Regions from separate parts of the Parabacteroides sp. AF27-14 genome, predicted to be linked through region 3. Evidence: riboswitches for the same ligand, from Rfam matches in the RefSeq annotation. Region 3 holds a riboswitch; each other region holds the start of a gene.
What was found. A riboswitch is a leader RNA that binds a small molecule or an ion and turns the genes downstream of it on or off. The one in region 3 is predicted to bind cobalamin.
Positions count from the first base shown of each region.

Region 1: it holds a riboswitch for cobalamin, as region 3 does, so the genes downstream of both, DWY79_RS13990 (putative transporter) here and DWY79_RS15860 (ABC transporter substrate-binding protein) in region 3, are expected to answer to the same signal.
Region 2: it holds a riboswitch for cobalamin, as region 3 does, so the genes downstream of both, DWY79_RS14540 (porin family protein) here and DWY79_RS15860 (ABC transporter substrate-binding protein) in region 3, are expected to answer to the same signal.
Region 4: it holds a riboswitch for cobalamin, as region 3 does, so the genes downstream of both, DWY79_RS13955 (TonB-dependent receptor plug domain-containing protein) here and DWY79_RS15860 (ABC transporter substrate-binding protein) in region 3, are expected to answer to the same signal.

Region 1 is NZ_QTLZ01000013.1:50,881-55,813, reverse strand. Features, by position in the region: gene DWY79_RS13990 (putative transporter) at 32-1,714, opposite strand; cobalamin riboswitch at 2,014-2,215, opposite strand; gene DWY79_RS13985 (acyl-CoA carboxylase subunit beta) at 2,373-3,905, opposite strand; gene DWY79_RS13980 (biotin/lipoyl-containing protein) at 3,898-4,422, opposite strand; gene accC (acetyl-CoA carboxylase biotin carboxylase subunit) at 4,435-4,933, opposite strand, start outside.
Region 2 is NZ_QTLZ01000014.1:80,190-88,581, forward strand. Features, by position in the region: gene mutA (methylmalonyl-CoA mutase small subunit) at 1-1,767, shown strand, start outside; gene scpA (methylmalonyl-CoA mutase) at 1,780-3,927, shown strand; gene coaW (type II pantothenate kinase) at 4,057-4,911, shown strand; cobalamin riboswitch at 4,931-5,134, shown strand; gene DWY79_RS14540 (porin family protein) at 5,426-6,034, shown strand; gene priA (primosomal protein N') at 6,122-8,392, shown strand, end outside.
Region 3 is NZ_QTLZ01000017.1:8,387-16,778, reverse strand. Features, by position in the region: gene DWY79_RS15885 (Gfo/Idh/MocA family protein) at 1-557, opposite strand, end outside; gene proS (proline--tRNA ligase) at 666-2,147, shown strand; gene DWY79_RS15875 (formate--tetrahydrofolate ligase) at 2,245-3,912, opposite strand; gene DWY79_RS15870 (hypothetical protein) at 4,306-4,818, shown strand; gene DWY79_RS15865 (precorrin-2 C(20)-methyltransferase) at 4,867-5,571, opposite strand; cobalamin riboswitch at 5,638-5,837, shown strand; gene DWY79_RS15860 (ABC transporter substrate-binding protein) at 5,900-7,063, shown strand; gene DWY79_RS15855 (iron ABC transporter permease) at 7,073-8,110, shown strand; gene DWY79_RS15850 (ABC transporter ATP-binding protein) at 8,112-8,392, shown strand, end outside.
Region 4 is NZ_QTLZ01000013.1:40,504-48,833, reverse strand. Features, by position in the region: gene DWY79_RS13970 (sugar O-acetyltransferase) at 1-391, shown strand, start outside; gene DWY79_RS13965 (HAD family phosphatase) at 384-1,001, shown strand; gene DWY79_RS13960 (TerB family tellurite resistance protein) at 1,092-1,889, shown strand; cobalamin riboswitch at 1,944-2,141, shown strand; partial or broken gene DWY79_RS13955 (TonB-dependent receptor plug domain-containing protein) at 2,253-4,316, shown strand; gene DWY79_RS13950 (sirohydrochlorin cobaltochelatase) at 4,339-5,436, shown strand; gene DWY79_RS13945 (sirohydrochlorin cobaltochelatase) at 5,510-6,439, opposite strand; gene DWY79_RS13940 (TonB-dependent receptor) at 6,473-8,330, opposite strand, start outside.

The DNA.
Region 1 (4,933 bases), on a different contig from region 3:
TCTAAACATTACTAACAACAAAATATTTATTCTATGTATAAAAGAATAATATCATTAACTGTGCGGTCAACACACGCAAAAACATGGTCAATGGATAAACCGTCGCATATCCAACCGCCGGCGCATCATTTCCTGCCGCCATATTGGAATAGGCTAACGCAGGAGGATCGGTCGTACTTCCCGCAATCAATCCCATCAACGTAAAATAATTCAGTTTATAAAAATACCTTCCCACACAACCGATAATCAGTAGAGGCAATAACGTTATTATAAAACCATAACCGATCCAAGCTACACCACCCTTATTGACTATCGTATCGACAAAACCTTCACCCGCACTCAATCCCACGCAGGCGAGAAACAACGTGATTCCTAATTCCCTCAATAGTAAATTAGAACTTTGCGTGGTATAAGTAACCAATTTATAACGATAACCGAACCGGCTTATCAATATCGCAACGATCAACGGACCTCCCGCTAATCCTAATTTCACCGGTTGAGGAATACCCGGAAAACTAATAGGAAGACTTCCCACGATAATACCCAAAACTATACCAACAAAAATAGTCACCAAATTAGGTTCATTCAAGCGTTTCATTGAATTACCCAGCGTCTCGGCAACTTTCTCCACCGCCAATTCACTACCGACCACTGTCACCCGGTCGCCTATTTGCAAGACCAGATTAGGAGTAGCTACCAACTCCAGCCCCGCACGATTGATCCGAGTCACGTTAATTCCATGTAAACGGCGTAACTGCAAAGCCCCTAATTGCTTACCGTTGATTTCAGACCGGGTAACCAAAATACGCCGGCTGATAAACTGGCTTTCCGCCGGAATCCATTGCTTACGATCCATCTGTATTTCTTGACCGATAAAAGTCTTTATCGCCTCCACGTCATGCTCTGCGGTAATAACAAAAATCTTATCATCCCCATTCAATACCGTGTTCCCCGCCACGATCTCTATCCGATTCGTATCGTTACGTAAAATACGGGAAATAACAAATTCACGGTGTTCCAACAATTTAGATAGCTCACTTACGCTACGACCAAAAATCGCCGGATTCTTCACCACCAAAGAGATAGGTACAGCCTCTCCTCCCGATTCCGTATCCGTCTCTTCTTCCAATTGTTCCGTCTCCTTCGCAAAAGAGATACGGAAAACATAACGGATAAAAATCATCGACAAGATAATGCCGATCACACCTAACGGATAGGCAACCGCATATCCTAAAGCGATCGTTTCATCCGAGATCCCCGTCATATCTGAATAAGCCTGTTGAGCAGCGCCCAATCCCGGTGTATTCGTCACTGCTCCGGATAAGATACCTACCATTGTCGGTATAGGAATGCCTGTAATATAATGTATAATCAAGGCAGTAATCACCCCTAGAAAAACAATACCGCAAGCAAGCATATTCAACGTGATCCCTCCCTTTCGAAACGAAGAGAAAAATCCGGGGCCTACTTGCATACCTACCGAGTAAACAAATAAGATCAAACCAAACTCTCTAAAAAAATGAACGACCGACGGATTCGCCGTAAAACCGAAATGCCCGAGAAAGATCCCGACAAACAGTACCATGGTAATCCCTAAAGAGATACCGAATAGCTTCAGTTTACCAAGCTGGATCCCCAGAGCGATCACAACGGATAACAAAAGGATAGAATGCCCTACCCCTTCTCCCCATAACAATTCATTAATCCATTCCATATCTATTCATGTATATATTAATTTAAGATAAAAAAGTACCTCTGGCGAATCACTTCGGCAGAGATACACATATTGAACATTTAGTATCCCAGTTTAATCTGGCATCCATTCTAACAACATTTACTAATATATTTTCTATTTCTTATGCTGATAATTTAGACAAACTTTCCTCTTCCGGCAAAAGGGTTACCGGCCATTCAAATGTCGCACGACAGTGCGAACAGATCCTTTTCATACGTCTTTGTTCCTTTTAAGATATTGCTTATCTTTTCGTACTGCTTTCCTAATCCCTCGAGCAAAAACAGCCTTTAATGAATGGCAGGTCTTCTGACTGACTCCCATCTTGAGGCCTTCCCGGTCGCTAGAACCAGTGGCGATAGTGTTGTTTCAAGATGTTCTTCGGAGCTTCACAGCAGCGGGACTGTCCGGGATTTACACCCGATTCCCTTTTAATCCACATACCCGAATGGTATATGCGGAACCGATTCGGGAACAAAGATAGCATGTTTTCCGTATATATCATATCTTTTCGCTTTTTTGTTTACTTTTATTATCCAAATAAAAAAATCCCGGGACAAAACAATTGAACCGGGATCTTTTAACCTCTAAGCTATCCTCCCGACAGGAAGAGGCTTTGATTTTCCTTAAATAATAATTACTACAAGGGAATATTTCCATGTTTTTTAGGAGGATTACTCTGGCTCTTATTTTTCGCCATTTCCAACGCCTGAATCAATTTAAAACGTGTGTCTCTAGGTTGTATGACTTCATCTATAAATCCTTGCTCGGCTGCCCGGTAAGGATTTGAGAATTTCTCGGTGTATTCACGAATTGCTTGTTTCTTCTCCTCATCGTTGGCTTTCCGGTATAATATATTCACGGCACCTTCAGCCCCCATCACCGCAATCTCAGCCATCGGATATGCCAAGTTTATATCGGCACCGGTAGGCTTACTTGCCATTACGATATAGGCTCCCCCGTAAGCCTTCCGGGTAATCAACGTGATTTTGGGAACCGTGGCCTCCGCATAAGCGTAGACAATTTTTGCCCCGTGGCGTATAATTCCCGCATGTTCTTGCGTACAGCCCGGCAAGAAGCCCGGCACATCCTCGAACGTGATCAATGGAATATTGAAGCAATCGCAGAAGCGAATGAAACGTGCGGCCTTATCAGAAGCATCGATATCCAAGACTCCCGCTAAAAAGGCAGGTTGGTTCCCTACGATACCTATGGTACGGCCTCCCAAACGAGCGAATCCCACTACAATATTGCGAGCGAAATGAGGCATAACCTCGAAAAAGTAATGATTATCCACTATCGGCTCTATAATATCCTTGATGTCATAAGGGACATTAGGATCTTCCGGAATCACATGCTGCAACGACTCTTCTACCCGACGCACATCGTCAGCACAAGCTATAACTGGAGCGTCTTCCATATTATTAGAAGGCAGGAAACTCAGAAGTTCCCGGATACTCATCAAAGTCTCCTCTTCCGTATCACACACAAAATGTGCGACCCCGCTTTTTCCGCTATGTACCTGCGCCCCGCCCAGCTCTTCCTTATCGATCACCTCGTGAGTCACCGCCTTTACGACATCCGGCCCCGTGATAAACATATGACTTTGCTCTTTGACCATAAAAATAAAATCGGTCAAAGCCGGGGAATAACAAGCGCCCCCCGCACAAGGCCCCAAAATAGCCGATAATTGGGGAACGACTCCCGAGGCCATCGTATTTTGGTAAAAGATAGAAGCATAACCAGCCAAGCTATTCACCCCTTCTTGAATCCGGGCACCCCCCGAGTCATTCAAGGCGATGATCGGCGCTCCGTTCTTTAAGGCTAATTGTTGCACTTTCACGATCTTAGCGGCATTCGTGGCACTCAAGGTCCCACCGTATGCGGTAAAATCATAAGCGTAAACAAATACCAAACGACCATCGATCTTTCCATAACCACTTACCATTCCATCACCGGGAATCTTATTCTTATCCATCCCGAAGTTTGTACACCGATGCACCACGAATTTATCCAGCTCATTGAAAGTCCCTTTATCCAACAGCATCTCGATTCGTTCACGGGCGGTCATACGCCCGCAAGCATGTTGTTTCTCAATGCGATTCAATCCTCCTCCCAACGAGGCCTCTTTATTCAAAGCCTCAAAATCTTTATATAATTGCTCGTTATTCATATGAATCATCTTTTAATAGGTCTAAAGTCATAAGCACTTGATTGTTATCAACGGAATCTCCCTCGGATACCAATATATCTTTTACCACGCATGCTGAGCTTACCTTATAGTTACTCTGCATCTTCATCGCCTCAAGTACGACCACGGTATCCCCCGTTTCCAAGCGATCTCCTTTCCGCACAGGTATTTTCACGACTTTACCCGGCATCGGGGCGACAATCTTGTCATCTTGCTTCTCTTCCGCACTTTTACGCATACGCAAATATTTCTTTTGGGTATCTACGATATCCACATGATAGGAACGGTAGAACATATTCACGTCATAACTCCGATGATCTTCTCCGGAGATGATCTCCGCGTTAAATGAGTTCCCATCGTGCAAGACAGAACAACTGCCGTTCTCCGTCATCACGATATCCACATCATACGGCTTCCCGTCGATAGAAAGCCGGACTTTATTCCCTTCTTTACTGACCAATGTCACATCGGCCACACGATTTCCGATATGTATTTCCATAACCAATACCCGTTAAATCCGTAAGACACCTTTTTGTAAACCAAACTCCCGCCAACGGCTGATAGGACGTGTATCCACCAATTGGGTAGAAGTATTTTCCTCTAAATTCATCAAATAATCCATATAAGCGGCGATCATGGCGATATTCTCGATTTCCTCGTTATTACCGTTAGACCGTTGTAGCATCCGGGCATTCTTAGCGATAAATAATGTATTATATTCCCCTTTCACGAAATCAGGATTATGCATGATACGTTTCAAATAACTGAGGTTCGTCTTTAAGCCCGTGATTTTATATTCATATAGAACCCGGCGCATACGCTCGATCGCATACGCACGTGTCGTTGCCCATACGATTAATTTACCGATCATAGGGTCATAATAGACCGGAATCTCATACCCTTCATATACATAGCTATCGATACGTACCCCGATACCATTCGGTTCCGTTAATTGCCGGATAATACCCGGGGAAGGCATGAAATTATTTTCCGTATCCTCCGCACAGATC
Region 2 (8,392 bases), on a different contig from region 3:
CCGTTTGAGAAAAAGCTTGTTTGGAAGACAGGCGAAGGATTTAATGTAAATCCTTTCTATCGTGCAGAAGACATCGAGGGTTTAAAGACTACAGAGTCTCTTCCCGGTGAATTCCCTTATGTTCGTGGAACGAAGAAAGACAACGATTGGAAGGTACGCCAGAACATTGAAGTTTGCTGCTTCAAGGGTGCTAACGAGAAAGCACTTGACCTTTTGACGAAAGGTGTTACTTCTCTTGGGTTCATCATCAAAGGTGATGAGGTGAACGAGGAGAATATAGCTACTTTATTAGAAGGTATTTGTCCGGCTTCCGTAGAATTGAACTTCAACACTTGCAACTGCAAAGCGGAGAAGTTGATCGGTATCTTGGCTGACTACTTCAAAGGCAAGGGTGTCGACGCAGAGAAGTGCTACGGTTCTGTAAACTATGACGCTTTCAAGAAACCTTTAGTAAAAGGTAAAGAAAACAGTGAGTGGGTAGAAGGTGCCGCAGCTGTGCTCAAAGCTGGACAGGCTTTGCCTAACTACCGTGTATTGGCTGTAAATGCGTTCCTTTTCAACAATGCTGGCGCTTACATTTCTCAGGAATTAGGTTACGCCTTGGCTTGGGGTAACGAATTGATGGCAAAACTTACCGAGGCTGGTTTCACCGCTGACGAGGTTGCCAAGAAAATCAAATTCAATTTTGGTATCAGCTCTAACTACTTCATGGAAATCGCTAAGCTCCGTGCGGCTCGTTGGTTGTGGGCCGAGATCGTAGCCGCTTATAAGCCGGCCTGCGAATGCGCTTGCAAGATGGTTGCTCACGCACAGACTTCAGAGTGGAACATGACGGTTTACGATGCTCACGTAAACTTGCTTCGTTCTCAAACTGAGGCTATGTCTGCCGCTCTTGCCGGCGTAGACTCTATCACGGTTCGCCCGTTTGATAAGATTTACCAGACTCCAGACGATTTCTCTGAGCGTATCGCACGTAACCAACAATTATTATTGAAGGAAGAGTGCCACTTGGATAAGGTCGTTGACCCGTCTGCCGGTTCTTATTATGTAGAGGTATTGACGAATTCCTTGGCTGATGTCGCTTGGAAGTTGTTCTTGGAGGTTGAGGAAAAAGGAGGATTCTCCGTTGCCGTGAACGCAGGTGAGATCCAAAATGCCGTTAACGCTTCGAATGTAGCTCGTAAGAAAGCGGTTGCTACCCGTCGTGAGATATTGTTGGGTTCTAACCAGTATCCTAACTTCACGGAAGTAGCTGCCGATAAGATTCAAGAAAAAGGTTCTTGCTGTTGTGGCGGTGGTCATTGCGGTGAGGCAACGATCCCGGCTCTAGATTTCTCTCGCGGCGCTTCTGAATTCGAGGCTTTGCGTATGACGACAGAGAAGAGTGGCAAGACTCCGAAGGTATTTATGTTGACGATAGGTAACTTGGCGATGCGTTTGGCTCGTTCACAGTTCTCCGCTAACTTCTTCGCTTGTGCCGGATATAAGATAATTGATAACTTAGGCTTCGATACGGTTGAGGCTGGTGTTGAGGCTGCTGTCAAGGCGGGTGCCGAGATCGTGGTTCTTTGCTCTAGTGATGACGAGTATGCAGAATTCGCTCCTGCCGCTTACAAGGCTTTGGCCGGACGTGCCGAATTCGTTGTAGCCGGAGCTCCTGCTTGCGCGGACGACTTGAAGGCTCAAGGTATCGACCAGTTCGTAAATGTAAAGAGCAATGTGCTTGAGACATTGAAAGCATTCAACGCTAAATTAGGAATCGCTTAAGTATAAACAATTATGAGACCAGATTTTAAAAACATAGATATAAAGAATGCCGGATTCGCAGCTACAAACGCTGCCGAATGGGCAAAAGCCAATGGCATCGAGCCCAATTGGAAAACACCCGAGCATATCGAGGTGAAACCTGTATATACAAAAGAAGACTTGGAGGGTATGGAGCACTTGAACTATGCTTCCGGTTTGCCTCCTTATCTACGTGGCCCGTACAGCGGTATGTACGCTATGCGTCCTTGGACAATCCGTCAGTACGCAGGTTTCTCTACCGCTGAGGAGTCTAACGCTTTCTATCGCCGTAACTTGGCTTCCGGTCAGAAAGGTTTGTCCGTTGCGTTCGACCTTCCGACTCACCGTGGTTACGATGCCGACAACGAACGTGTGGTTGGTGATGTAGGTAAAGCGGGTGTATCTATCTGTTCCTTGGAGAACATGAAAGTGTTGTTCGATGGTATTCCTTTGAACAAGATGTCTGTTTCCATGACCATGAATGGTGGTGTGCTTCCGGTATTGGCATTCTATATCAACGCAGGTTTGGAGCAAGGAGCTAAGTTGGAGGAAATGGCCGGTACGATCCAGAACGATATCTTGAAAGAGTTCATGGTACGTAATACCTATATCTATCCGCCTGAGTTCTCCATGAAGATTATCGCTGATATCTTCGAGTACACCTCTCAGAAGATGCCGAAGTTCAACTCTATCTCTATCTCCGGTTATCATATGCAGGAGGCTGGTGCTACGGCTGATATCGAGATGGCTTATACGTTGTGCGACGGTATGGAATATCTTCGTGCCGGTATCAACGCCGGTATCGATGTGGATGCGTTCGCTCCCCGTTTGTCATTCTTCTGGGCTATCGGTGTAAATCACTTCATGGAGATCGCCAAGATGCGTGCGGCTCGTATGTTGTGGGCGAAGATCGTGAAGAGCTTCGGCGCTAAGAACCCGAAATCATTGGCATTGCGTACACATAGCCAGACTTCCGGTTGGTCATTGACCGAGCAAGATCCGTTCAATAACGTAGGACGTACTTGTATCGAGGCTATGGCCGCTACATTAGGACATACACAATCTTTGCATACGAACGCATTGGATGAGGCGATCGCTTTGCCGACCGACTTCTCTGCTCGTATCGCTCGTAATACACAGATTTACATTCAGGAAGAGACTAAGATCTGTAAGGAGATCGACCCGTGGGCTGGTTCTTACTATGTAGAGTCTTTGACGAATGAGTTGGTACATAAAGGTTGGGCATTGATCCAAGAGATCGAGAGCATGGGTGGTATGGCGAAAGCCATCGAGACAGGTCTTCCTAAGATGCGTATCGAGGAAGCTGCCGCTCGTACACAGGCTCGTATCGACTCTGGTGTTCAGACCATCGTTGGTGTTAACAAATATCGTTTGCCGAAGGAAGATCCGATCGATATCCTTGAGATCGATAATACAGCCGTACGTAACGAGCAGATCGCCGCTTTGAAGGAGTTGCGTGCTAACCGTGACGAAGCCGCTGTTCAAAAAGCTTTGGCTGATATCACGGAGTGCGTGAAGACGAAGAAGGGCAACTTATTAGAGTTGGCTGTTAAGGCTGCCGGCTTGCGTGCGTCATTGGGAGAGATCTCCGATGCTTGCGAGGTGGTTGTAGGTCGTTATAAAGCAATCATTAGAACTATTTCAGGCGTGTATTCATCAGAAACTAAGAAAGACGCAGACTTCCAGAAAGCTTGCGAGCTTTGCGAGCAATTCGCTAAGAAAGAAGGCCGTCAGCCTCGTATCATGATCGCTAAGATGGGTCAGGACGGACACGACCGTGGCGCTAAGGTTGTCGCTACTGGTTATGCGGACTGTGGTTTCGACGTAGATATGGGACCGTTGTTCCAGACTCCGGCCGAGGCTGCCCGTCAAGCTGTGGAGAACGACGTTCACGTAATGGGCGTTTCTTCTTTGGCCGCTGGTCATAAGACGTTGGTTCCGCAGGTTATCGAGGAGTTGAAGAAACTAGGTCGTGAGGACATCATCGTTATTGCTGGAGGTGTAATCCCGGCTCAAGACTATGATTTCTTGTATAAGGCTGGCGTTGCCGCTATCTTTGGCCCGGGTACTTCCGTATCGAAGGCAGCTTGCCAGATCCTTGAGATCTTGTTAGGCGAATAAATGGAGTTTAGACCTTACGGTTTTTAAATAAAGAGAGGCTGGACAATTGATTTTGTCCGGCCTTTTTTAGTATTGTATGCGGGTTTATGTACTTTTGTAGCGATTATTCAATTAAAAAGGGAAAGAATCATGGGAATCGTTATAGGTATAGATGTGGGAGGTAGCACGACCAAGATCGTCGGCGTGGAGGATAAGAAGATCAAGAACCCGATGTTCGTGAAAGCTACCGATCCGGTAACCTCTTTATTCGGGGCCTTCGGTAAATATATTTATGATAATAACATCTCGCTCTCGAATATAGAGAAAGTGATCTTGACAGGTGTAGGTAGTGCTTATATCGATCAACCTTTATATGGCTTACCAACTGCGAAGACGGATGAGTTCCTTGCGAATGGGCTAGGGGCGCAATATAATACGGGACTGGACAGTCTATTGGTGGTCAGCATGGGAACGGGTACCTCCTTTGTCAAGGTACAAGGCTCCACGATCGAGCATATCGGGGGATTGGGTATCGGTGGCGGAACAATCCTCGGCTTGTCTAAGCTATTATTGAAAACGCATGACTTTCACCAAATAGCGTCTTTGGCCGAGCACGGTTCCTTGAATGATATCGACTTGCATATCCGGGATATTACGCCGCATCCGCTACCCGGCCTGCCGCTGGACGTGACAGCCTCTATTTTCGGAAAAGCGGACGCGAACGCTAAGGTTGAGGATATCGCTCTCGGTATCGTTCATATGGTCTTGCAGACCATCGGACAAGGAGCTGTTTTCGCCTCGTTAAATGGCGATATCAAGAATATCGTATTGATCGGTAACCTGACTCGCTTGCCACAATGCCCGGATATTTTCCCCCGTCTGGAGGAGATGTGCGATGTCCATTTCAAGATACCGGAGTATGCCGAGTATCGCACGGCTATCGGGGCGGCTTTATGCTATATCAGGAACCGGGAATATAAGGATATTTTTTGTGGAAAGTGTTAGGCTACATCAAAACTTTATGTATCTTTGCTACATGCTTTGTTCCCTTTCGGCAATCGCCGGATAGGGATTAAAAGGGAATCGGGTGAGAATCCCGGACAGTCCCGCTGCTGTAAGCTTCATAAACGGGTTGAGCAATACTGTTGCCACTGTTCATTCAAGTGAATGGGAAGGCGCTTAAGACCGGAAGTAAGTCAGAAGACCTGCAAGGCGTGTATATTTTCGACGGCTTCGAGGAAAGGCCGGAAGAGAACGCAAGAACCGTATCCGGTTTTTACTATTCTTTATCCAAGGTTTTCTTATCAAGTCGTCTCATGGTTTCGGATAATTATTTTGCCATAATAATTAGGGAAAGAAGCATGAATCTGACCGACGGGATGAGCTCCGTGTGTAAGATGCATGCTTTCTTTGCGTTTAAAGGACTGGGGTATTCCGTGAACACTCTATAGAGAATATTTGTTTATTATTAGAAAAGTGCGTTTATTTGCAACGAGTAATTAACAAAAGAAGTATGAATATGAAGAAAATTGTGGGACTTGTTATGGTTGCCTTGCTAGCGTTGATGGCGCTTCCGGCGAACGCTCAGCTTAAATTCGGTATCAAGGGAGGTGTGAATATATCGTCTGTTCATTTCAACTCGGACGTGTTGAAAGCGGATAACGTAACCGGCTTTCAAGTGGGTCCGATGATCGAGACGACCTTACCGTTGGTCGGTGTCGGGATCGATGCGGCGGTGTTGTATTCGCAAAAAGGTTTGGAGACGACCTCGGCTGGCGGGGTTAAGACTTCGATGAAGACGGATTATATCGATGTTCCGGTCAACTTGAAATGGAAATTCGGTTTACCGATCGTCAAGGCGTATTTGGCAGCCGGTCCGTATATCGGTTTCCGTGTAGGCGGTGATAAGTTTTGGGATATCCCGGGTTCCGTAGCGGATCAGGTGAAGGCGAAGAATTTCAGCGCAGGTCTTAACTTCGGTGCCGGCGTGGAACTGATCAGCCACTTGCAGGTGGGTTTCAATTATGGTCTGGGACTGACTGATAACTATAGTATTGAGAAGGTGAACCTCTCCGACGGTGCCGGAAAGAACCGTGGATGGTCTATCACGGCAGCGATCTTGTTCTAAATAGGTGAAAATAAAATGAGAGAGGCTGGGCTTTAGAAGTCCGGCCTTTTTTGTTATTTTTGGGCTCGTAATGAAACACCTGTTTGAATGAAATACGCGGACGTCATACTTCCCCTTCCTTTGGAGAATAGCTATACCTATCGGATACCCGAAGATCTGGAGAGAGCCGTGACTCCCGGTTGCCGGGTGATCGTGCATTTCGGGAAGAAACGATATTATACGGCTATCGTCATGGAGGTACACGACCGGGAACCGGTATCCGATTTTGAGACGAAGGAGATCTACGCTTTGCTGGATGCCACGCCGGTGCTCCGCCGTCCGCAACTCCGTTTCTGGAAATGGATATCTTCTTATTATATATGTAAGCTGGGCGACGTGTATAAGGCGGCCTTGCCTTCCGGCTTAAAGTTGGAAAGCGAGACGGCGGTTACTTATAATGAGGATTTCGAGGCCACCGCCCCCTTGCGCCCGAACGAGCAAGCGGTACTGGATGCTTTTAGCGGGGTTTTGAAATTGACGATCTCGGAGTTGGAGAAGAAGACCGGTCTTCGAAATGTTGTCCCGATCGTCTCTTCCTTGATGGTGAAAGGGGCGGTCGAGGTGAGCGAGGAGCTAAAGCGAGGATTCGTTCCCAAGACACAGGCGTTTATCCGTTTGGCCGAGGCTTACCGGGATGAGACGAAATTACAGGCGGTGTTCGAGGATTTGAAACGAGCGAAGAAGCAAGAGCTTCTGCTGGTCAGCTTCTTGGATTTAAGCCATACCTTGAATCCCGCTTTATCGAAGGAGCTTTCCAAGAAAGAGCTATTGGAACGCAGTGGTTATACCTCTGCGGTATTGGAGGGGCTGCTGAAACGGGGTATCTTGGAGAGTTACGAGAAAGAGGTGGGTCGTTTGCAAGTATCTGTCTGCCGCTTGCAAGAGCCGAATCCGCTCAGTCCGGCGCAAGAGAAAGCCTATGGAGAGATCCATGAGGCTTTCAAGACGAAAGAGGTCTGCTTGCTTCATGGCGTGACTTCCAGTGGTAAGACCGAGATATACGTCCGTTTGATCCATGAGGTCTTGCGGCTGGGGCGGCAGGTTTTATATATGTTGCCGGAGATCGCTATCACGACCCAGATCACGGAACGGCTGGCGAAATTATTCGGGGATAAGCTATTGGTCTACCACTCTAAGTTCTCGGATAACGAGCGGGTGGAAGTTTGGAATAAGCTATTGCATAACGACGAGCCTATGCTGGTATTGGGGGTCCGTTCGTCCCTCTTCCTTCCGTTTAAGGACTTGGGCTTGATTATCGTGGACGAGGAGCATGAGAATACGTATAAGCAGCAGGACCCGGCACCCCGTTACCATGCCCGTAACGCTGCCATCGTCTTGGCGGGTATGCACGGCGGTAAGACCTTATTGGGTTCCGCCACTCCCTCCATCGATTCTTATTTCAACGCTACGGCGGGGAAATACGGTCTGGTTGAGTTATCTACCCGCTACGGTGATTGCTTGATGCCGGAGATTATTACGGTGGACGTGAAGGAGCTAAAGCGCAAGAAGATCATGAAAGATACCCTTTTCTCCCCTCTGTTGGTGGAGAAGGTGCGGGAGGCCCTATCCCGGGGCGAGCAGGCGATCCTATTCCAGAACCGCCGGGGATTCGCCCCGATGATCGAGTGCCGAGGGTGCGGGTGGGTGCCTCGTTGCGTGAATTGCGACGTTAGCCTTACCTACCACAAGGCGCATAATCAGCTGGTTTGCCATTATTGCGGTTATACCTACCGCTTGCCGCAGGTATGTCCCGAGTGTAAGGGGACGGAGTTCAAGATGCAAGGCTTCGGTACGGAGAAGGTAGAGGAGGAGATCGCTGGGCAATTCCCAGCGGCGAAGGTGGAGCGGCTGGATTTCGATACGGCCCGTACCCGCACGGCTTACGAGCGGATCATCTCGGATTTCGAGAAGGGGAAGACACAAATCTTGATTGGTACCCAGATGTTGTCGAAGGGATTGGATTTCGGGAATGTCAGCGTGGTCGGAATCCTGAGTGCCGATAGCCTGATGAATTTCCCTGACTTCCGGGCGCACGAGCGGGCTTATCAATTGATGGTACAGGTTAGCGGACGTGCCGGACGACGGGATAAGCGGGGTACGGTGATCTTGCAGACTACTCAGCCGGAGCATCCTTTGATCCGTATGGTGCAGCATTTTGCTTATAAGGAAATGGTGAGCTTGCAATTGAGCGAGCGTAGTATGTTCCGTTACCCGCCTTACTACCGTTTGATCGTCTTGATCCTTCGAAGTCGGAATGAGGAGGCTTTGCAGGAAATGTCTGCTTTATACGCCGAGAAACTTCGTGCTCGTTTGGGTGAG
Region 3 (8,392 bases):
CCTTGATGCCCGTCGTATACGTTGATACGATCGATCTTCCCGATAGCACCGCTGTCGATAAGGCGGAATGCCTCATGGTTAGTATTATACCACGTAGTCTCGTAGTTGGTAAGCAACAAGAGATTTTTCTCACGGGCGAGCGATGCCATTCGGGTAGCATGTTCGTTATTGACGGCCAATGGCTTTTCTACCATAACATGTATGCCTCTCGGTGCGCAAGCCTCTACCACACGAAGATGGTCGTGGATCGGCTCGTATACGATGACCGCCTCCGGATGGGTCTTATCCAGCATCTCGCCAAGGTCCGCATAGAATAGGTTAGGATCCAGCTTATCCCGCAGACCGTTATGTTCCCGTAAGTAATCATCTTTCTCGGCGACTCCTACAATCTTGAAATCGCCTCTATCCAAACGGCTTATCACCTCCCATAGATGTCCGTGGGATACCCCTGCCACGGCCAGTCGCAAAGGCTCTCCATCTTGCCCTTTCGCCGTGAGAGTTAAGAACGTAAATGTACATAACATAAGTAAGTAACGTGTGATCTTGTGTATATTCATGATATTATCTATATATAGTTTTTACAAAGATATACGATTATTTCTTACCTTTGCAACCCATTACTTATTCAGATTAAGGAAAACAATATAATTTAGAAATATAAAGAAATGGCAAAAGAGCTGAAAGAACTTACACCGAGAAGTGTAAACTATTCGCAGTGGTACCAAGATTTGGTAATTAAGGCAGATTTGGCGGAGAATTCCGCCGTGCGTGGTTGTATGGTGATCAAGCCTTACGGATACGCTATTTGGGAGAAGATGCAACGTATCCTAGACGATATGTTCAAGGAAACCGGTCATGTGAACGCTTATTTCCCCTTGCTGATCCCGAAGTCTTTCTTAAGCAAAGAAGCTGAGCACGTAGAAGGGTTCGCTAAGGAGTGCGCCGTGGTTACTCACTATCGTTTGAAGACAAATCATGACGGTACGGGGGTTGTCGTAGATCCGGCAGCTAAACTGGAAGAGGAATTGATCATTCGCCCGACTTCGGAGACCATTATATGGAATACATACCGTAACTGGATTCAGTCTTACCGTGACCTGCCTATCTTGTGCAACCAATGGGCGAACGTGATGCGCTGGGAGATGCGTACTCGCTTGTTCCTTCGTACGGCTGAGTTCTTGTGGCAGGAAGGCCATACCGCTCACGCTACTCGTGAAGAAGCGGAGATAGAAGCTAAGAAGATGCAAGAGGTTTACGCGAACTTCGCTGAGAATTATATGGCAATGCCGGTAATAAAGGGCGTGAAGTCTGAGAGCGAGCGTTTCGCCGGTGCTTTGGATACCTATACGATCGAGGCGATGATGCAGGATGGAAAAGCTTTGCAGGCGGGAACTTCCCATTTCTTGGGGCAGAACTTCGGTAAGGCTTTCGACGTTACTTTCATCGACAAGAACGGTAAGAGCGACTATGCTTGGGCTACTTCTTGGGGTGTTTCCACACGTTTGATCGGAGCGTTGATTATGTCTCACTCTGATGATAACGGTTTGGTATTGCCTCCACATTTGGCTCCGATACAGGTTGTGATCGTACCGATCTACCGTAGCGCTGAGCAATTGACGCAGATCAGCGAGAAGGTCGCTGGTATCGTGGCTAAATTGAAAGCGTTAGGCATTTCCGTGAAATATGATGACGCTGATAACAAGAAGCCGGGCTGGAAGTTCGCTGAGTACGAGTTAAAAGGTGTTCCCGTGCGTTTGGCTATGGGTGGTCGTGATTTGGAGAATAATACGATCGAAGTAATGCGCCGTGATACTTTGGAGAAGGAGACGATCACTTGTGATGGCATTGAGGAATACGTGAAGAATCTGTTGGAGGAAATCCAAGCGAATATCTTCAAGAAAGCGTACGATCACCGTGAGGCTAACATCATAAACGTAGATACGTATGAGGAATTTAAGGAGAAGATCGAGGATGGCGTCTTCATCATGGCCCACTGGGATGGAACCCCGGAAACAGAAGAATTGATCAAGAACGAGACGAAAGCTACGATCCGCTGTATTCCTTTAGCTGGTGATAAGACTCCGGGTAAGTGTATGGTGACAGGTAAACCGTCGGCTTGCCGGGTACTGTTCGCCAGAGCTTATTGATCGCCCCCCGGTTTCGGGGCGAGAGTGGTTATAAAAAAGGTACGCCTTACTGAATGTGTGAGGCGTACCTTTTTTATTTAAATTGTTTTACTGTCTATTAACTCAATCCCTCAATCATGCCATCCACGATATCGATCTTTCGGGCTTGCGGCTCTTTAGGGAGCCCCGGCATACGCATGATCTCGCCCATGACGACAACGATCATCTCGGCTCCGTTATTGATGATTACATCTCGTACTTTTAGTTCGAAGTCCTTGGCAACCCCATAAGCTTTCGGATCGGAAGAGAATGAATATTGAGTCTTGGCGATGCAGATCGGATAATGGGAAATACCCAAGCTTTCGATCTGACGCAATTTTTTATCGGCCAAAGTCGTATAAACAATCGAAGAGGCTCCGTATATCTTCTGGGCCACTTTTTGTACCTTCGTACGGATCGGATCATTCAGATCATATGTATATTGTAAAGGAGCGGAAGGATGATTTTCGATCGTATCAACCACTAAGCGGGCAAGCTCCGTACCCCCTTCACCTCCTTCGGAGAAAACGTTATTCATGGCGAATCCAACCCCTTTTTCCTTGCAATGCTCAGCCACTAAAGCGATCTCCTCGTCCGTATCGGTAGCGAAACGGTTGAAAGTCACGATTACTTGCTGTCCGAAGCTCTTCATATTCTCAATGTGTTTATCTAAGTTAGCGAATCCGTTCTTTAATCCTTCGATATTCGGTTCCTTGATTTCTTTTTCAGGAACGCCACCATGAAGTTTTAAGCTCTGGGCAGTCGCTACGATGACTGTCAGTTTCGGTGAAAGCCCCGCTTTTCTACATTTGATATTAAAGAATTTCTCCGCACCCAGATCAGCGCCGAAACCAGCCTCCGTAATCACATAATCTCCATAAGTAAGAGCCATTTGGGTGGCCAATATGGAATTACATCCATGGGCGATATTAGCGAAAGGACCTCCATGTACAAATGCGGGAGTATTCTCCGTTGTTTGTACTAGGTTCGGCAGTAATGCGTCTTTTAGCAATACGGTAATAGCTCCGGCTATGCCAAGATCATTTACCGTGAAAGGCTTATCTTCGTTTGTATAACCCAATAAAATATTTCCGACACGTCGTTTCAAATCCTCTATATCCGTAGCCAAGCAAAGGATCGCCATGATCTCTGAAGCGGGAGTGATGTCAAATCCGGTCTCGGTAGGGACACCGTTCGCCGAGCCGCCTAGACCCGATACGATGTTACGTAAGCTACGGTCGTTTACGTCAAGAACCCGTTTCCATTTGATCTCCTTCAATCCCTCGCAGGTGTTGCGAGTCTGATAAATATAGTTATCCAATAAAGCGGTAATCATATTGTGGGCGGAAGTAACCGCATGAAAATCCCCTGTAAAATGCAAGTTGATGTTTTCCATGGGAAGCACTTGGGCATATCCACCTCCGGCAGCACCACCTTTCATGCCGAAACACGGGCCAAGAGACGGCTCACGTAAAGCGACCACCGCTTTCTTCCCTATTTTATTCAGCCCTAAAGCCAGACCGATCGAAACCGTAGTCTTTCCGATTCCCGCTTTAGTGGGAGTGATAGCGGTCACTAAAATTAAATTATGCTGGTCCATTTGCTTTTTATCGATCAAATGGATAGGAACCTTGGCAATATACCTGCCATAATTTTGTACTTCCTCACGAGGGATACCTAACGTTGTCGCAACTTCCTTAATTTTACGCAAGTCTGTTTCTCTTGCTATCTCAATGTCCGATTTCATGTGCTTTATGTAAGTTTATATAGTTTGAACAAAGTAAATCTAATTTATTATAATAACAAAATGATACGGAACAAGGTTTTCCCCCTTTATGGAATAAGAAGATTGTGTTATTTTGATATTTTTGTGCGAAAATGGCGATGATCTCGCTTTTTGTGATAGCTGTTAGGCTTGAAATTGAACTTTTTGTAAAGTGAACTTTGCAAAAATCATACGTTTTGCTTGTTGCACTCTTAAAGAATTATAAAATAGTCTTTAAAATTATCCGTCTATGATAATTTGATTAATTTTGTGGTGTCACAACGATAAAAAGAAAGCTAAAATGGTTTGAGTGTGATAAATTGAAATAGATGAGAGATTAATAACATTAGCAATATAATATGTAAATTTAAGGTTATGTCAACAGTAAGATTTAGTCAGGTTACATTTGCTACTAAATCGTGGGTAGCAGAAGCATGGGAAAAGATGGTAGTGGAATTGTTTAGCGGTCGTGTCGTAGCGGAAGTCAAACAATTGGATGAAGTATGTGAATCAAAGTGGGAAGTAGAATTGAAGAAGCTTCAAAACGAGGTTCATTCTTTATGTCATCATGCGATCCATCAATTGCTCCCGATAGCCGGCTCTTATCAACAGGCATTACTGGATGACGTTGCCCAAGCCTATACGGTATACGCTCCGGAAGAAGCAGAGTCTATCTTCAACCGGGGAAACCAAGCGATCGAGGATATCAAAGGGCATGTATCGGGTATTCGCTACAACGCTTGTAAAATGCGTGAGGCGAACCGTAAAGTAAGCGAGTTGGAAGATATGCACGCAAAAGCGATCATGTACCATAATTCAGTGAAACCTTATATGGATACACTTCGTTTCCATATCGATCAGCTTAAGCATATATTGCATGTAGCGTAATAAGATGGGCTGTCCGGGTTTGGTTACTCTCCGGGCAGCCTTCTTCTTTTAGCGAGGTTGGATAATCAGTAGGGAGAAATAGGGGAAATCCTTGGAATGTATAGTGGCGATATCAGTAGTATAATATTCTTTTCCTGTTCCTACATTCTCGAAATAATGAAAAACCGCCTTATCCGCATACTGCCGGATACAAGTATGAATAGCCTCTTGGCAACCCGGTAATTTCATGATGACGATGATCATTCCATTTTCTATTTTTGCCGAAAGTTCATCGAACGACGCAGTCCCGGGGATTACATTAATTTGCTCCTCTTGTTTTACGATATGTATCCCGGCCAAGGCACCTGCCGCTATAAATGCCGGAATTCCTGCGATTCGATCGACCGGGATTCCTGCTTCCTCGAATTTATCGTATACATATTGTATAGATGAATAAAAACCAGCGTCTCCCTCGGCGACGATCACGATTTGTTTTCCTTTCAAATATTCAGCTTGGGCATCCAGAAACAATTCGTTATAAGCGTTTAACGCATCTGTCCGTTCCTTACTCATTGGCAAAATAAACGGATGGATCAAGGATTCGTCTACCTCAATAGCTTTCAATATATCCGTCGCCCGAGATATGATTCCATGCTTGCCTTGTGTAGCAGGACAATAGATAATATCAGCCTTTTGTAATGTTTTAAGCCCTTTCAGCGTAATTAATTCCGGATCACCGGGACCTAATGAGACGAAGTGAATAGGATGATTCATGTGTATCTGTTTTTATTTGAAACGCAAAAGTCCTTAAAATTGCGGATGTATACAAATATTCTTACTACTTTTGTCGCTGTAACAGGCTCCGCTTATCTCTTTTTCCGGGAGGCGGATTAAAAGGGAACCGGGTGAGAATCCCGGACAGACCACGCTGCTGTGAACTTCTAAACATTCGGACAATACCTTGGCCACTGGTTTCGTAATCGGGAAGGCGTCTAGAATGGAAGTAAGTCAGAAGACCTGCCGGTTCATAAATAAATGTTGCTGTCCCGTGGAGCAGGACGAGAGTAACTGTCAATGATCAACTGTCAATTAAACAAGGATTATGAATAAGTTTATAGCGGGTGGATGCTTGCTTTTATCGGTATTGACTTTATCATGTACTTCAGGTATCCGTGAAAAAGGAGAAATAGGGAAGACGGCTTCCGTAGAGCAATCCGCATTCTCGCAAGAGCAGGTTAAGCCTTTATACGCCCAAGGATTCAAGCTTACCTATGCGGATCAATATGTCTTGGCTGATATTCAAGATCCTCAAAACGAGGAAAGCACCACGTTTCATTATGCGTTCGTAAAAAGAGGTTCGAAACCCACGGGGATTCCCGTTGATTATACGATGATAGAGCTTCCTATCCGAAGCGTTATCTGTATGACTTCCCTGCAATTATCGAATTTTATTAAATTGGGTGCCTTGGATAAGGTCGTTGGGATTACCAGTACACGGCATTTGTTCAATAAAGAGATGAACGAACGCCTGAAAGAAGGTAAAACCGCAAAGATCGGTATAGAGGGAAATTTCGATAACGAGGTTATCATGAGTATGAATCCTGATTTGATCCTTGTATCGCCATTCAAGCGGGGAGGCTATGAGACGCTGAAAGACGTGGGTATCCCCTTGATTCCCCATTTGGGTTATAAGGAGACTACGCCATTGGGACAAGCTGAATGGATCAAGTTCATAGGCTTGTTGTTAGGGGTAGAGAAAGAGGGCAATGAGCGTTTTGCCGCCATTGAGAAGAGGTATAATGAATTAAAGGAACTTACGGCGGATGGCAAGGTTAAAAAATGTCCGATCGTTTTTAGTGGCGAGTTACGGGGTGGAAACTGGTATGCCGTAGGAGGAAAGAGTTTCTTGGCACAGCTTTTCAAGGATGCCGGCGCTGATTATTTCTTGAAAGACGATGAGCGATCCGGTGGTGTTACATTAGACTTCGAGACGGTCTATAACCAAGCGGACGATGCTGATTTCTGGCGTATCGTGAATAGTTTCCCGGGAACGTTTAGCTATGAGGCATTGAAAGAGCAAGATCCTCGTTATGCGGATTTCCGTGCGTTCCGGGAGAAAGGGATTATCTATTGTAATATGAAGAACACGCCGTTTTATGAGAGTATGCCGACAGAACCGGAGATCGTCCTAGCGGATTTGCTTCATATCTTTCATCCGGATTTATTACCGGATCATGAGCCGGTCTATTATTCTCGACTTAAATAAGGAACGCTGATGAGACATTCAAATACCCTATGGATGCTGGCGATTGTCACGGCTATTTTTGTTCTAATCTTTTTGAATTTGGTGTTGGGGTCAGTCTCTATTCCTCTTCAATCGGTTTGGCATATTATCTGGAATTCAGGAAATGAGCCTATTACATGGCAGAATATTATCTGGAAATCCCGACTACCACAGGCATTGACAGCGTTGGTAGCGGGAGCAGGCTTATCCATCAGCGGCTTACAGATGCAAACCGTTTTCCGTAATCCATTGGCCGGACCTTCGGTCTTAGGTATCAGTTCGGGAGCGAGCATGGGTGTCGCTTTCGTGGTGTTGTTAAGCGGTAGTTTAGGGGGCGTTGCCTTGAGTAAACTTGGTTTTATGGGGGAGATCGCCTTATCGATAGCGGCCGTGATCGGTTCCTTATCCGTGATGGCGCTGATCGTGTATGTTTCCCAAAAGGTAAAAGGAAATGTCACGTTGTTGATTATCGGTGTGATGATCGGTTACGTGGCAAACGCCGTGATCGGTGTACTTAAATTCTTTAGCGTCGAGGAGGATATCCGTGCATACGTGATTTGGGGATTGGGTAGTTTCGCCCGTGTTTCCGGTAATCAGATGACGTTGTTCGTGATTCTTATGACAGTCTTGATCCCTCTCTCGTTCCTGCTTATCAAGACCATGAACTTGATGCTTCTTGGGGATAGCTACGCACGCAATTTGGGACTTAATATCAAGCGGGCCCGTTTGTTGGTTATCACCTCGGCCGGGGTCCTTACGGCGATTGTCACGGCTTATTGCGGACCTATTATCTTCTTGGGGCTAGCCGTTCCGCATTTATGCCGGGCCATATTTCAAACTTCCGACCATCGGATTTTAATGCCTGCGGTCTTATTCGCAGGTGCGGCGTTGGCGTTGATCTGTAATTTGATCGCCCGTATGCCGGGGTTCGAGGGAGCGTTACCTGTCAACTCGGTAACCGCTTTAGTAGGTGCTCCTGTAGTGGCCTCGGTATTATTTAGAAAACGAAAGAATGAATTGAACGAGTAAGATGAAACAAGATACGATTCATATTAACGGCCTTTCGATCGGTTACCATTCTAAGAGTAGTACAAAGCTGGTAGCTAAAGGTATACACTCTACGATCTATAGTGGTGAATTAACCTGTTTGCTGGGTGCTAACGGGGTGGGGAAGTCTACTTTATTGCGCACGTTATCGGCTTTCCAACCTAAATTAGATGGGGAAATATTGGTCCTAGGAAAAGATATAGATGCTTATTCCGATAAGGAATTGAGCACCACGATCGGTGTCGTGCTGACCGATAAATGTGA
Region 4 (8,330 bases), on a different contig from region 3:
ATGCGAGTATGGGAAAAACATCTATTTCGGGAACAAGGTGATCGTGAACATGAACTGCACGTTCCTCGATAATAACAATATCATTATCGGTAACAACGTGATGATAGCCCCCGATGTGAAAATATATACCGCAACTCATTCCGTCCACCTTGCGGAAAGGATGCCGGAAAGGACATGTCCCGGAGCGTCCATCTGCGACACAATTGCCCGACCTGTCCTTATAGAAGATGGTGTATGGATAGGAGGCGGCTCTACAATCCTTCCGGGTGTGACTGTCGGCCAAAACTCTGTCATCGGAGCAGGCAGTGTTGTCGTGAAAGATATTCCTGCCAATTCCATAGCTGTCGGCAATCCTTTCCGTGTAATTAAAAATATCGAAGATAATGATTAAAAACCTCATTTTTGATTTTGGCAAGGTCCTTGTAAATCACGATTTGCAACCCTTGCTTGAACGACATTTCGGGGATGATGAAGTGTCGCTAATCGGTTTTCACAAGATTCTATCAGATCCGGAATTTATAAACATGTGCGACCGTGGAATAATCCCGTTTGAGAAAATGATTGACGGAGCGATAAAAAGGTATCCTGAATATAGTGATGCCTTCACGTTTTTCAAAGATAATTATCTTGAAGAGATAACAGGAGAGATTGAAGGTATGCGTGTACTTCTAAAAAAATTAAAGCAATCCGGATTCAAACTATATGGGTTGACGAACTGGAGCGACACAATCTACCGGGTCATGGAGAAATTCGACATATTCCGGTTGCTTGACGGTGTGGTAATATCGTGTGAGGAACATTTCATCAAGCCTGAAAAGGAAATTTATCTTCGCCTTTGTGACAAATATAGCCTTAAACCGTCGGAATGTTTGTTTACGGATGACAGAATGGTGAATGTGTTGGGTGCAAAGGCGATTGGAATGGAAGCTGTATTGTTCACAACACCCAAAGAATATATTTTTGAAATAGAGCGAATTTGCGGTATCAAAATTGAACAATGATGAATACCAGAAATTGCAACAGCCGGAGATGCGTTTAGAGAATAGCGAATATCGCACCATTGATTAACGACAAATAAAACAAAGAAGAATATGGGTATCGGAAAATGGATAGGCGGTGTCTTGGGGTTTATGGCATTCGGACCACTGGGCGCTTTAGCCGGTATTATATTAGGCTCTTTCTTTGAGGAAGAGGCAAACATGACGGGACAGCCCTTCGGTGGCAGAACCAATTACGATGATCAATATACACGAAGAGACCCATACGCCGGGGAGCGTAACAGTTTCCTTTTCTCCATGTTGGTAATGGCCTCCTATATCATCCGTGCCGATGGGAAAATCATGCACAGCGAGATGGAATATGTCCGTCAATTCCTCCGAAGGAACTTCGGCGAGATCGCCGTAGGCCAAGGTGAAGAGATATTGCTAAAGCTTTTCGACCAAGCCAAACGCATGGAGCAAGAGAATAGCATAGGATTCAAGAATACCATCCGGGAATGCGGAACCCAGATCGCATACAACCTAAGTTATGAGGAGCGGCTGCAACTGCTGGCGTTCCTCGCCGAGATCGCTAAGAGCGACGGTAATGTTTGCGCCACCGAGATCAACGCTTTAAAAGAGGTAGCCATAGCGATGGGAATGTCTGAAAAGGAAGTTGAATCCATGTTAAATCTTCAGGAAAACTCCCTAGATAACGCCTATAAAGTATTAGAGATAGAACCCACGGCTACGGACGATGAGGTGCGTGCCGCTTACCGCCGCATGGCTATCAAACATCATCCGGACAAAGTAGCCAACCTTGGTGAAGATATCCGCAAGGCCGCCAATGAGAAACTCCAAAAGATCAATGAGGCTAAGGAGCGTATCTATAAAGCGAGAGGCATGAAGTAAATAAGAAAATGGAAATATTTTCTCAATGTCTGTATTATTTAATTAAAAAGACCTACCTTTGCCCACGATTTTAGTAATCAAGCTATCACATAGTTTGGTGAGAGGGAATCCGGTGTGAATCCGGAGCTGTTCCTGCAGCTGTAATCCTCATTAAGTTGGTTAGAAGTTCAAAAGCCACTGTTCCTAAGTCGGAATGGGAAGGTTTCTAACCAGAGGAGAGCCAGAATACCTGCTAAAGTCTTACAATAACATCAAGCTTCCAGGATAGAAGTATGTGTCATACAAAAAACGATTCAATTTATTTTTTGAGACATAACCAGATAGAGGCTTGTTGTTTTATTTCGTGTACAAATAAAACACTATATGAGGCTTTTAGCATTCGCTATTCTGGTGGCATGCGTACAATCCGTATGCGCCCAAAGCATATTGAAAGATCCGAAGGAACTTTCCGTGCTATTGAACGAGGTCGTGGTCACCGGTACGGGTACCGAACACTATCTGAAAGACGCCCCTGTGCAAACAGAGGTAATCACTGGCAAAGCCCTTGACAGTTACCAAGGACGCAGTATGTAAGATATTCTGGAAGGGCTGAACGCTTCCATCACCTTTAATCCGAGCGACATGGGTAGTGGCATCCAGATGAACGGATTAGGCAACGATTACATCTTGATCCTTATCAATGGCAAACGGATCAACGGAGATACCGGCGGACAAAACGACTTGAGTATTATCAACCCCGCCAATATCGAGCGTATCGAGATCGTAAAAGGTGCCGCCTCTTCCCTGTATGGCTCGGACGCTATCGCCGGTGTTATCAATATTATCACGAAAAAGAACCGGGATAAAGTGAGCCTATCGAATACGACTCGTGTCGGATCGTATGGAGATATATTGGAAAGCGTACAAATCGGCATTGGGCATAAGAGAGTGAATTCCACCACCTCACTTAGTACGACCCATACGGACGGCTGGCGAAATACGACCCAAGAATGGGACCATCACGAGGTAATGAATGGAACCGTGACACGAACCGTAAACCGATCCACGAACTTTACGTTAAGGGAGAACTTAACCTACAAAGTGAACGACCGGCTGAGCCTTTCGGCCGATGGCTCTTTTTACCAGAAATGGAATTATCGTCCGCACGGCGCATTCAAGTATTATACCTATGATCAATTCTACCGGAACTTCGATGTGGCCGGAGGAGCTAAATACGCATTGGGAGGACTGAATTTTCTTTCGGTAGACCTAACTTATGGTAACTATAGTTATTTCTATAATTACCATCATAAAGATGTTACGAACTTCTTCGATCCGGAAACGGATTTACGTATCACTCGTTATCCCGGAGAACATATTCTGGAAACCTCTCAACAACGTTTCCTAGGACAAGCCAAAAGCGTATTCCACCTCGGGGAAAACAATATCCTAAGCGCCGGACTCGAATATCAATACGATCATTTGAAATCTCCCCGGCGTATCGAGAACGGGAAAGCCTCCGTATTTACGGCTTCCGCTTATGTACAAGACGAATGGAATCCGACGGATCGGTTGAATGTGACGGTAGGTGGGCGCTTCGTCGTGCACCAAGAGTTCGGGGCTACGTTTACCCCTAAAGTCTCCGCCATGTACAAACTAGGCGACTTCAATATCCGAGCCACATACTCAAATGGATTTAAGGCTCCTACCTTAAAGGAGTTGCACGATGATTATATCACGCAGATCGGCGGCGGCCCGTGGAAACATTATTATGGTAATAAGGATTTAAAACCGCAAAAGTCCAATTATTATTCGGCGAGCGTAGAATATCATGCGTCGAACCTGCAGATCACGGTAACAGGATTCTACAACCGTATCAAGAACATGATCGCCTTGACCGAGATCCCGACAAGCGCCGAAGACAGATTGGATGAGATCGAGGCCAGCATGCAACACAAGAACTTATCCAAAGCCCGCTCTTTCGGGGGAGATATATCGCTCACCTATCAAATCCTATCTTCCTTGGCTATTGGTGGAGGCTATAGCTATACGGATGCCAAAGCGCAATATACGGATGATCCGGCCGACTCGAATTATATGCTCTACACCCCGATCAACGGAACCTCATTCCATAATGCCAATTGGAAACTAGCATGGAACCATGCGTGGAAAAAGTATAAATTGGATGTCACCTTGTTCGGCCGATACCAATCCACCCGCTTTTATATCACGGACGGTGATGGAAAAAGTTATCAGCTATGGCGATTGAATACCCGTCATAACGTATTGAAAAAGAAAAAATGGAACCTAGATATCAATGTCGGTATCGATAATATCTTCGATTATGTGGATCGTACCCCGTTCGGACGCCATCGTGGAACTACGTCTCCCGGACGGACTTGGTACGCCTCCTTTATCGTGAAATTTCAGAATAAACATAAACTATAAACAATCTTAAAAGTTAAATGCGATGAACAAATTTAAGTACCTTTTGCTTGCGGCGAGTCTATTTGCCTCAAGCGCAGTTTTTACCTCCTGTGATGATGGAGACGACGACAATACCGCAAACCCGGCGGAAGAAGTCGTAAAGACAAGTAAGAAACATGACACGGCGATCTTGTTGTGTACATTCGGTAGCACATTCAAAGAGTCTATCAAGACTTACGACGCAACATTGGCCGATTTCCAGAACGCATTTCCCGATGCGGACATCTATTTGTCATTTACCTCCCGTACTTGCGTGAATCGTGTAGAGGCAGAGACCGGTATCGCACGTTACCAACCGGACCTTTGGTTACAAGCTCTAGGAAATGCCGGTTACAAGAAGGTAGCGGTACAGTCCTTACACATCATCCCGGGTGAGGAATACCTAAGCTTGATGAATACGGACGTGAAGAAGAAATTCATGATCGAGTCTTTCCCGAGTGTTCAAGTCGTAAAAAGCCCTTGTTTGGTATACGACGAGGATGATGTGGAAGCCGTAGCGAAAGTCCTATACAGCCACTACAGTGATAAATTGGCTGATAACAAGAACATCCTTTTATTAATGGGACATGGTAACCCGGATAAAAACTATAACGCAAATACGAAATACACGGAAACAGAAGAGGCTATGCAAGCCTTGGCCGCTAACAAGAATGTATTCGTAGGTACCGTTGATTACGGAGATATGTTGTTCTGGCCGGAAGAAGGCGAACCAAATGAGGAATGTGTCTACTCCAAACTTACCAAATACTGCGAGGATCATAACTTAAAACCGGAAGAGATCACGATCTCCTTAGCTCCGTTCATGTCTATCGCCGGAGACCATGCGCATAATGACCTTTGGGGTATCGAGGAGGGTGATGATTTCAGCGCTGCCGCTCCTAACGCCGACGCTTGCTGGAGACTAAAACTTTTGAAGATGGGCTTCAAGATCGACACGGAAGAAAGCCATAACGGAAGCTTGGAGAATTGTAAGATCATAGGATTAGGCGATTACGACGCTATTCGTCAGATCTGGGTGAATCACCTAAAAGCATTATATAATGACGCGGAAGCTTGGGAAACCGGAGAAGACTACCAGTAAATAATTGAGAATTGAGAATTGAAAATTAGGGAGTACTTACTGAACCAATTTTCAATTCTCAATTTTCAATTGTTCAGTGTGTATATAATTTCTTTCGATCAAAAATCGTCGCCCGTTTATATTTCATGGCGAAACGGATGTGATCGATAAATAAAGACCGGATCGCCGGATTCTCACCTAGAGGTTTTAAATAAATATCCACATCGAAACCCTGTTGACGTAGCCCTTTCTGCCAGAAATCCGTAACCGTATTTTCCGTACCTCGAATCAGTACGAACATAAAAGGAATCAACTGCACACGCTTATGACCGGCTTGGCGCATTTGCTCACCTACATCCTCGATCGTAGGGAAACCCTCACGGGTTCCGGTATAATAATCTTTCATTCCTTTGGTCTGGAACATATACCCCAATTTCGCGTAAGCCGAGTTACTGGCATGATAAGTTCCGTGCGCCACCAATAACTTAGCCCCATTTTTAGTCACTCCAGAAGGTGAGGAAACCGCTTTCATCACCGCCTCATAATCGGTATCATCATATAACAAGGGATTACCTACACGCAAATCCTTAAACAAACCTTTTCGCTGTTCCGCCTCTTTGCGGATCGCTTCCATTTCCACACCCTCTATAATGATAGTCGGTTGGATTATCACATGGGTAAACCCTTGATCACGCAACTCTACCAAGGCATCCGCCGGCAACTGAACCCAAACACCTTGCACCCTCAACCGACTCACTACGCTACGGGCGCTATAAGCCTGCCGGACTTCCACGTCTGGGAAAGCCTCCTTGACACGCTTGTTCATCACATCGAGTACTTGGGTACGAGCTTCCGGGTAAGCACTCCCGAAATGTACCATCAAGATCGCTAACTTATCTCCCTTTTCCATGCTCTCCCGGATATCGGAAGCGTAAAACTCCCGCCCGGGTTTCGCCCATAATGAACAGGCGAGCCCGAGCAGGAGTGAACAAACAAACATGGATCGTAAAAATCCCCTATACATTATTATATTAGTTAATAGTTGACATGTGACAGTTTACTGCTTGAAACGGACCAGAAGGCTGACGTAATAGGTACGGCCCGGGGTCAATGTAGCGTAATTGTAATTAAAGGGACGATCATCTACATAATCAAAAAGGTTCTCGATACCTACTCCCGGTTCCAACAAGAAATCGCCGGCTCTAAACGTATGGCTCGTATTGAGATTCCACAAGGAATATTTCGGTGCGTATCCATAAGAAGTAGAATAACGTTCCCCTTGGATACGTCCGTTAAAATTCACGTTCAGCTTATACTTATTCCAAGTATGAGACCACATAGCCGCTACCGTACCACTATGCTTAACGGTCTTATCCAAAGGCTCATCCTCATATACGTTTTTTCCATCCATGAAACTATAGCCACCATTCAAGGTAAAGCCCGCTCCCAGATAACTATTGAAGGCCACGTTAATACCTTTGATCTTCGCTTTATCGATATTCGCACGCATCTGTATCTCATCATAGTACGTACCATGGGCGGTGTTATAAGCATCCCGTTCCGCCGTATCCAACATCTTATAGTTAATCATGCTACGTACGTTATTCATAAAAGCGGACACGGACAAAGAGAAATACCGCATCGTATATTCTGCGCTCAACGTAAAATTGTCGCTCTTCTCCGGGTCCAGATCCGGATTACCGATCGTAAGGCGAGTCGCTCCGGACGCTTTCTTCTCCGATTCCGTATACAACTCTTTCAATTCAGGTGTACGGAAACCAGCCGCATACGATCCGCGGAAATTAAAACCGCCTACCTTATACAGCAAAGCCACGTTAGGAGTCGCATAACTCTTAAAATTCTCATGGTAAATATAGCGCAAACCCGCGTACGCTTGGAAATGCTCATTGATATTGATCTCGTCTTGAGCATAAAGCGCAGTCGTGTACATACTTTTACCCGCTATGTTATCCGTCTCGCTACTCAGTAACTCTTTAATGAACTCCGCACCAGCCGAAAGCTTATTATATTTGCCCAAACGAAAGATTCCCTTGACATTCAAGTTATGGTAATGAATCCGTTTCGTCATATCACTCTCTCCGCTTTTCTTTCCATCAAAGAAATCCTTATACGTACTATGATTGTCCGACAGATAATCAGCGTTCAAATAAGAGTTCTTATTAATCATGTATTGAGCGCCCGCCCCATAAGTGAACGTCTCTTTTCTCATATCATAGTTGGTCGTATTCACTTTATCCATTGGCATCGGACGATCGCTGGAACGTCCGAAGAAAGTACCACGCACATAAAAAGACAAACGATCCGTAGCGTCGTACGTGAAACGTTGGTTGATCACGTTCCGGTGAAATCCCTCGGAAGCTTGCTTATTGGTAGGAACCAACTCGCCTTTACTCTCCGTATAGGGATTTAATTGCCAACCATCGGCCCGTTGATATTGATAAGAAGTATATGAACCGAACTTCCCTACATTCACGTCCGCATTGACCGACTGCAAGAATTGGTTCTTGCTACCATAACGGCTATTGCTCGTCACGTTCACCTTATTACGGGAATCATCCGTGATGATATTGATAACGCCGGCGATCGCATCGCTACCATACAAAGCGGAAGCGGCCCCGTTCAATATCTCTACCCGCTTTACGTTAGACATATCGATACGGGAATAGGTATCATCGCCGGCCAAACGCTTACCGTTTTCCAAGATAACCACGTATTTCTCTGTCAATCCGTTCATATTCATCGTAGCCCCCTGTCCGTTTTCCATAAATACGATACTCGGATTCAGCTTGGTCATCGCATCTTGGAAATTGGTTACGCTCGCCTCTTTCAAGTCTTTTCCCGTAAGCACTTTCACGGGAATAGGAGAATTACTCATGCGGCGATGCGAACCGGTA